DNA from 3 places in the Streptomyces sp. NPDC048734 genome. Region 3 is predicted to be linked to each of the others. Evidence: riboswitches for the same ligand, from Rfam matches in the RefSeq annotation. Region 3 holds a riboswitch; each other region holds the start of a gene.
What was found. Region 3 has a riboswitch for cyclic di-AMP ahead of ACGFQC_RS21835 (transglycosylase family protein). Riboswitches for the same ligand answer to the same signal wherever they lie in the genome.

Region 1 (2,252 bases), on a different contig from region 3:
TGCGGACCGCGCCGGCGTCCTCGGCCTCGCGGCGGACGTCGTCCCGCTGGGCCCCGGCCTCGACTGGCGCCGGCTCCTGGAGCATCTCCACGACGTGCGGGGCGTACGGCGCCTCATGGTCGAGGGCGGCGGCACGATCCACACCCAGCTCCTCCAGGAGGGCCTCGCCGACGAACTCCAGCTCGTCCTGGCCCCCCTGTTCGTGGGCGACCCGGGCGCGCCCCGGCTGTTCGGCCCCGGCGGCTATCAGGGCGGGCGCCTGCGGTTGGTGGGGACCCGGCGCATCGAGGACGTGGTCCTCATGTCGTACGAGCCCACCGCACCCGGCACCGGGCCGCTGCCCGCAGCCGCCGACCGGCACTGGCTGGCCCTCGCCTGCGAGCTGGCCGCCGCCTGCCCGCCGTCGCGGACCGCGTTCAGCGTCGGCGCGGTCGTGGTGGCGGCCGACGGCACGGAGCTGGCGCGCGGCCACTCCCGCGAGGCCGGCGACCCCGTCGTCCACGCCGAGGAGGCGGCCCTCGCCAAGACCGACCCCGCCGACCCCCGGCTGGCCGGCGCGACCGTCTACAGCAGCCTGGAACCCTGCGCCCGGCGCTCCTCCCGGCCGGCCCCGTGCGCCCGCCTGATCCTCGACGCGGGCGTGCGCCGGGTCGTGACGGCCTGGCGGGAGCCGGACACCTTCGTCACCGACGCCGACGGGAGCGGCCTGCTGGCCGCCGCGGGCGCGGACGTCGTCGTCCTTCCCGAGTACGAGGAGCAGGCGAAGGCGCCCAACGGCCATCTGCTGCGCCGGACCCCCTGACCGGTCCCCCCGGGTCCGACCGTGGTTCTGAGCGTCCCCCGCATGGCGTAGACTGGTGTCACACCGACGCGGGGTGGAGCAGCTCGGTAGCTCGCTGGGCTCATAACCCAGAGGTCGCAGGTTCAAATCCTGTCCCCGCTACTCAAGGCCGAGGGCCGGAATCCTGATCATGGGATTCCGGCCCTCGGTGTGTCAGGGCGACCTTTCCCGTCACGTACGGTGAACGCCCCGGAGCCCTGCGCATGACATCTGAGTCACCATCAAAACCCCGGTGACCCCTGTGCCGTCCGGGTGGCTGGTCAACTCGCCCGTTTTTCACCGGTCATGGGCTGAAAGTCCAGGCCATGAATGTTGTTGATCAAGCTGAACGGCTTGGAATCCCGCCCCCCCGTCTATTAACGTTCGATAACGCAGCGCGGTCGTCCCAGCCGTCACAAGAGGCGGCTCCGTGCGCACGCGCCGAATCCCGCAAGGGAACCGGGGAACCACCAACTTGGGGTGAATCGCGCGGAAGCCGCCGTACAGTCACGGCCGGTATACGCGCGTAGGAGACCTTCCCGCTCCGAACCCGTCAGCTAACCCGGTAGGCGACGGAAGGAAAGGAGTACGCCCGCGTGGCGTCCAACCGGCCTGCCCCAGAAGCCCCCGCCGTGCCCGGCCAGCAGACCTTCGGCTACGGCACCTACCGCACCGACGAGGGCCCCTGGGAGGAATGGAACCCCACCGCGGATTCCGTTCGTCCGGTGCGCGGCAAGCACCGCGTCGCCAAGCAGCGCGGCGGACTCGCCCGCAGCTCCACCGTTCTCGGCGTCGGCGTCATAGCCGCCGTCGGCGGCGCCGGCATGGCCAGCGCCAACACCGGCAAGTCGCCGGTCTCCATCTCCATGCCCGACCTCCCCTCAGTGGGTTCCCTCATCTCCGACGATGACACCCCCGAGGAGACGACGCCCGCGCTCAGTGCCTTCGGCACCTTCGGCACCGAGGCCGTCGCCGCCGACAGCACCGACAGCGGTGCCGACGCCGGAGAGGCACTGCGCAACCGGATCATGGCGCAGGCCGAGTCGCAGCAGACCCAGGTCGAGACCAAGGCGCAGGAGGCCGCCGAGGCCGCCGCGGCCAAGGCCGCCGCCGAAGCCGCCGCCAAGGCCGAGAAGGAGGCCGCGGCCAAGGCCGAGGCCGCCAGGAAGAAGGCCGCCGAGGAAGCCGCCAAGAAGGCGGAGGCCGAGCGCCTCGCCGAACTGGCCAAGCAGTACGCGCTGCCGACCTCCTCGTACACGATCACCTCGACCTTCGGTCAGGCCGGTGCCTACTGGTCCTCCGGGTACCACACCGGCCTCGACTTCGCCGCCCCCACCGGCACGCTCCTCAAGGCCGTGCACAGCGGCACCATCACCTCCGCCGGCTACGAGGGGTCGTACGGGTACAAGACCGTGCTCACCCTCGAGGACGG
Region 2 (2,252 bases), on a different contig from region 3:
GCCGGTGCCTGCCGGCGCCGGCGCCGGTGCGTGCGCACGCGTGAGTGGGTGCGTACGGGAACGCCGAAGGCCGGCCCCCGGGAGCGGGGGCCGGCCTTCGGTGGCGTGCCGGGCGGGAGGCCGGGCGGTACGTCAGCCGACGGAGACGCCGTGCGAGCGGAGGTAGGCGACCGGGTCGACGTCCGAGCCGTAGCCGGCACCGGTGCGGATCTCGAAGTGCAGGTGCGGGCCGGTCACGTTGCCGGTGGCGCCGGAGAGGCCGACCTGCTGACCGGCGGAGACGGACTGGCCGGCCGAGACGGAGAGCGAGGACAGGTGGGCGTACTGGGCGTAGAAGCCGTCGGCGAGCTTGATGACGACCTGGTTGCCGTACGCGCCGCCCCAGCCCGCGGAGACGACCGTGCCCGCGCCGACGGCCTTGAGCGAGGTGCCGGTGGGGACGACGAAGTCGACACCGGTGTGGTACCCGCTGGACCACATGCTGCCGGACATCTTGTACGGGGTGCCGACGGTCGCGCCGGAGACCGGGACGCTGAAGCCGGTGGCGGTGGTGGCGTTCCCGGCGGCCTGCGTGGTGGACGCCCGCGAGGAGGACGACTTCGAGACGTCCGAGGAGTTCGACCTCGAGGACGCAGAGGAGTTCGACGACTTCGACGACTTCGACGACTCAGAGGACTCAGAGGACTTCGCGGAGGAGCCCGAGGACTGCTTCGACAAGGAGGAGGAACCGGATGAACCAGACGAATCGGACGGCGACTTGGTCGTGCTCGTCGCGGCCTTCTTGCCGATCGACAGCTTCAGACCCGGGTGGATCAGCGACGGGTCGTCCCCGACGACCTCGCGGTTGTCCGCGTAGAGCCGGGTCCAGCCGCCGGTGACATCCTGCTCGTCCGCGATCTTGGAGAGGTAGTCGCCGGAACGCACCGTGTAGGTCGTGGCGGACTTCGCGGACTTCTGCGCCACGGGAACGGCCTGGGCGGCCTTCTCCGGAGCGGCGGAGAGCTCGGACACCGCGGAGACCGCCTGCGCCGCCGACTGCGACGGTGCGGCGTGCGCACCGGTGGCCCCCATGAGGGGGAGGGCGAGCGCGGCGCCGCCGGTTCCGGCGGCGGCGATGGAGCGGGTGAAGCGCTGGGGCTTCGGACGGCGGTGCTTACCCTTGGCGGGCATGACGAATTCCTCTCCGGCGCCTGCGAGGTGAGCTGTCGGGTGCGGACTGGAGATGTCCGGCCGCGCCGGGGCGCGGCTGTACCCCTAGCCGTTCCGGAGACCGGAACAGGCGGTACTGCCTGTGGGTCCCCCGCTCCTGCCGTTCACGGGTGAGTGTGCGGGCTCCGGGCGGCGGCAGGATTGGGCGTCCGTCCGGATTGGTCTGGAACGTAAGCGACCACGACGCACAGGGACAAGCGAAGGTTGTACTCGCCGAGGCTTTCTCTTGATCCCCGGCAGGAATTCCCGGTCACTTTCCGTGAATCAAGGGGCCGGTTTCACGATGAACAGCCTTGGAAAACAGCCGTATTACGTGAGCATGACGGACAACTCAGGGTCACGGATATGACGCTGCTCACGTGACGGATCCCCAGAGCCGCTTATTCCAGAGCGAGTTGGAACGAAGGCTTCAATTCAGACAGAAGCCTCAGATGCGACACGAACGGATAACCGGCACATCGGGGTCACCACATGTCGGGTGCGCACCCGGTCGGCCCTCCCGGGGCGGCCTCCACCGGCGGACCCGAGCGCCGGCCCCCTGGTGCGAACAGGACCGGCAGAGGCCTCGAACAGGGCTCGCGGAGGTCTCGAAGGCCTGGTCGAGGACCCGTTTGCCCCAGGCATCGATGTCGTATGGTCAGGGAAGTGTTCCGGTGGCCACGTCGAGCCGCGCCGGCCGGGACCGACGACCGGGAGGAGCCCCCGTGACGCAGCAGATCCCGTCGACCGAGCCCGAGCTGGCCGGAGTGCGCAACTTCCGGGACGTGGGCGGCCTGCCGACCGTCGACGGCCGGCGGGTCCGCCACGGCGTGCTGTTCCGCAGCGGACATCTCGCGCACGCCACCGACGAGGACGCCGCGTTCCTGGCCTCACTGGGCCTGCACACGGTCTTCGACTTCCGCAACGCGGCGGACCAGAGGCTGGAGGGCCCGGACGTCGAGCTGCCGGGCGTGCGCAATGTGAACCTGCCGCTCTCCGACCCGGCGGACGGGGCCGAGTTCTGGAAGATGGTCCGCGACGGCGACATCGACCAGCTGCGGGAG
Region 3 (2,252 bases):
GCGTCCGGCTCCTCGAACTCGTCGAATTCCTCGAACTCCTCGAACGACAAGGACGCGTCGGCCTCCCCTTCGGACGAATCCTCCTCGGATGTCACGGACGAGGCCTCTCCGTCCACTTCGTCCCCTTCCTCCGGCAAGTCGGACGACTCCCCGGAGTCCGACGCGTCGGCGGACGCGGACGCGGACGCGGGCACCTCGGGGACGGACGACAGCTCGCCCACGGCCACCCCCGAAGTGGACGACTCGGACAAGTCGGTCCAGGAGGTGGGCTCTTGGAGCCTCGTCGACACCGGCTCCCTCACCTCCGGCCGCCACCGCGGCACCTCCGCCGACGAGACCGTGCCGGACGGCACCACCGCGGCCTCCGCCGGCCGGCACGCCGCGGGCGCCTCCGGCGGCGCGGTGGGCACCTATGTCGTGCGCGACGGCGACTCCCTCGTCTCCATCGCCGACTCCCTTGAACTCGACGGCGGATGGCGCGCGCTCTACGCCGAGAACAAGGACGCCATCGGCGCCGACCCGAACGACATCACCCCCGGTCAGACCCTCGACACAGGGGTGGAATAGGGCGGAAAAACGGGAAAAGCAGCGGGAGTTCACGTCACACTTCGGGCCGAATGTCCGTTTTGATCAAAGTGTGGGATGAGTCTCAGAAGGCGTGATCGTCTTTGAAATTCCGCCGAGCGCGTGTCTACGGTCGTGATCGCTCGGCAACCCGAGCCCCGGCTGCCGCAACGCCGAATCCTGCCAGTGGCAGCCCGGGAACAGTCGTCGCGTCAAGCGCCGTAGGCAGGAGCGGGGGACCCAAGGTAAGTGCCGTACCGGTCGGTCGACCGGAACGGCTCGGGGTGAAGCCACGCCTTTCGGGAGCAGTGCTCCCGGGCGGGAGTGGCCGGGCAACTCACACGGCCCGAACCCGACAGCTCACCTCGCAGGCGTCGGTGAGGGGATCCACCATGCTGTTTTCCGCCAAGGGCAAGCACCGTCGTCCGTCCAGGGCCGCCCGCGCCGCCGCGCTCGCCGGCGTCACCGGTGTCGCCATCGCCGCCCCGCTGATGGCGGCCGGCAACGCCTCCGCCGCCACCGCCTCCGAGTGGGACAAGGTCGCCCAGTGCGAGTCCGGCGGCAACTGGTCCATCAACACCGGCAACGGCTACTACGGCGGCCTGCAGTTCTCCGCCTCCACCTGGGCCGCGTACGGCGGCACGCAGTACGCCTCCACCGCCGACAAGGCCTCGAAGTCCCAGCAGATCCAGATCGCCGAGAAGGTCCTCGCGGGCCAGGGCAAGGGTGCCTGGCCGGTCTGCGGCGTGGGCCTGTCCGGCGCCGCGTACAACGGCGGCTCGGCCTCCACCGGCTCGTCCTCCAGCGGCTCGGCCTCCACCGGCTCGTCCTCCAGCGGCTCGTCCGACGGCGGCTCCTCGGAGACCTCCACCCGCTCCACCGAGAAGCAGGGCGCCTCCCGCTCCGCCGAGCGCCCGGCCGTCAAGTCCCAGAAGACCGTCACCACCCCGACCGGCGAGAAGGTCAAGAAGGGCGACGGCGAGTACAAGGTCGTCACGGGCGACACCCTCAGCTCCATCGCCGAGGCGCAGGGCGTCAAGGGCGGCTGGGCCGAGCTGTTCGAGCTGAACAAGGACATCGTCCAGGACGCCGACCTCATCTACCCGGGTCAGCAGCTGCACCTGAAGTGACATCCGGCCCCCGGTCGGACCACAGCCCCCTCACAGTCGAGGCCGTCACGCTGAAGGCCTCGTGAGGGAGCCCCCGTCCCCACGGTCCCCCCGCCCCGGTGCGTGTTCCCCCGTACGCACCCGGGCGGGGTTTTCTCTTCCCGTTCGCCGCCTTCTGTCGGCCACCTCCTTTGTTCCGGACTGAAACAATGGGTACCGTCTCCCTGTCCACGGGACGGTCGGTCGGCCGACCGACGCCCCGGGGCGGTTAGGCTCTAGTCGCAAGGCTCAGCAAGGGCTCCACACGGCCCGCTCGTGCCCCGCACAACCAGCGTCACATCCCAAGAAGGAGATGCTCGTGCCGTCCATCGACGTCGTCGTAGCCCGGGAAATCCTGGACTCCCGAGGCAATCCCACGGTCGAGGTCGAGGTCGGCCTCGACGACGGCAGCACGGGGCGTGCCGCCGTCCCCTCCGGCGCCTCCACCGGCGCCTTCGAGGCCATCGAGCTTCGCGACGGTGACCCGAACCGCTACCAGGGCAAGGGTGTCGAGAAGGCCGTCCTGGCCGTCATCGAGCA

Region 1: linked by a shared signal. The riboswitch ahead of ACGFQC_RS12350 (M23 family metallopeptidase) and the one ahead of ACGFQC_RS21835 (transglycosylase family protein) in region 3 are both predicted to bind cyclic di-AMP.
Region 2: linked by a shared signal. The riboswitch ahead of ACGFQC_RS29515 (LysM peptidoglycan-binding domain-containing M23 family metallopeptidase) and the one ahead of ACGFQC_RS21835 (transglycosylase family protein) in region 3 are both predicted to bind cyclic di-AMP.

The regions. Positions count from the first base shown of each region.
Region 1 is NZ_JBICUZ010000003.1:727,013-729,264, forward strand. It holds gene ACGFQC_RS12340 (dihydrofolate reductase family protein) at 1-802, shown strand, start outside; tRNA gene ACGFQC_RS12345 (tRNA-Met) at 870-943, shown strand; cyclic di-AMP (ydaO/yuaA leader) riboswitch at 1,250-1,409, shown strand; gene ACGFQC_RS12350 (M23 family metallopeptidase) at 1,417-2,252, shown strand, end outside.
Region 2 is NZ_JBICUZ010000014.1:127,214-129,465, reverse strand. It holds gene ACGFQC_RS29515 (LysM peptidoglycan-binding domain-containing M23 family metallopeptidase) at 133-1,170, opposite strand; cyclic di-AMP (ydaO/yuaA leader) riboswitch at 1,175-1,332, opposite strand; gene ACGFQC_RS29510 (tyrosine-protein phosphatase) at 1,914-2,252, shown strand, end outside.
Region 3 is NZ_JBICUZ010000008.1:84,538-86,789, reverse strand. It holds gene ACGFQC_RS21840 (transglycosylase family protein) at 1-567, shown strand, start outside; cyclic di-AMP (ydaO/yuaA leader) riboswitch at 772-953, shown strand; gene ACGFQC_RS21835 (transglycosylase family protein) at 957-1,694, shown strand; gene eno (phosphopyruvate hydratase) at 2,026-2,252, shown strand, end outside.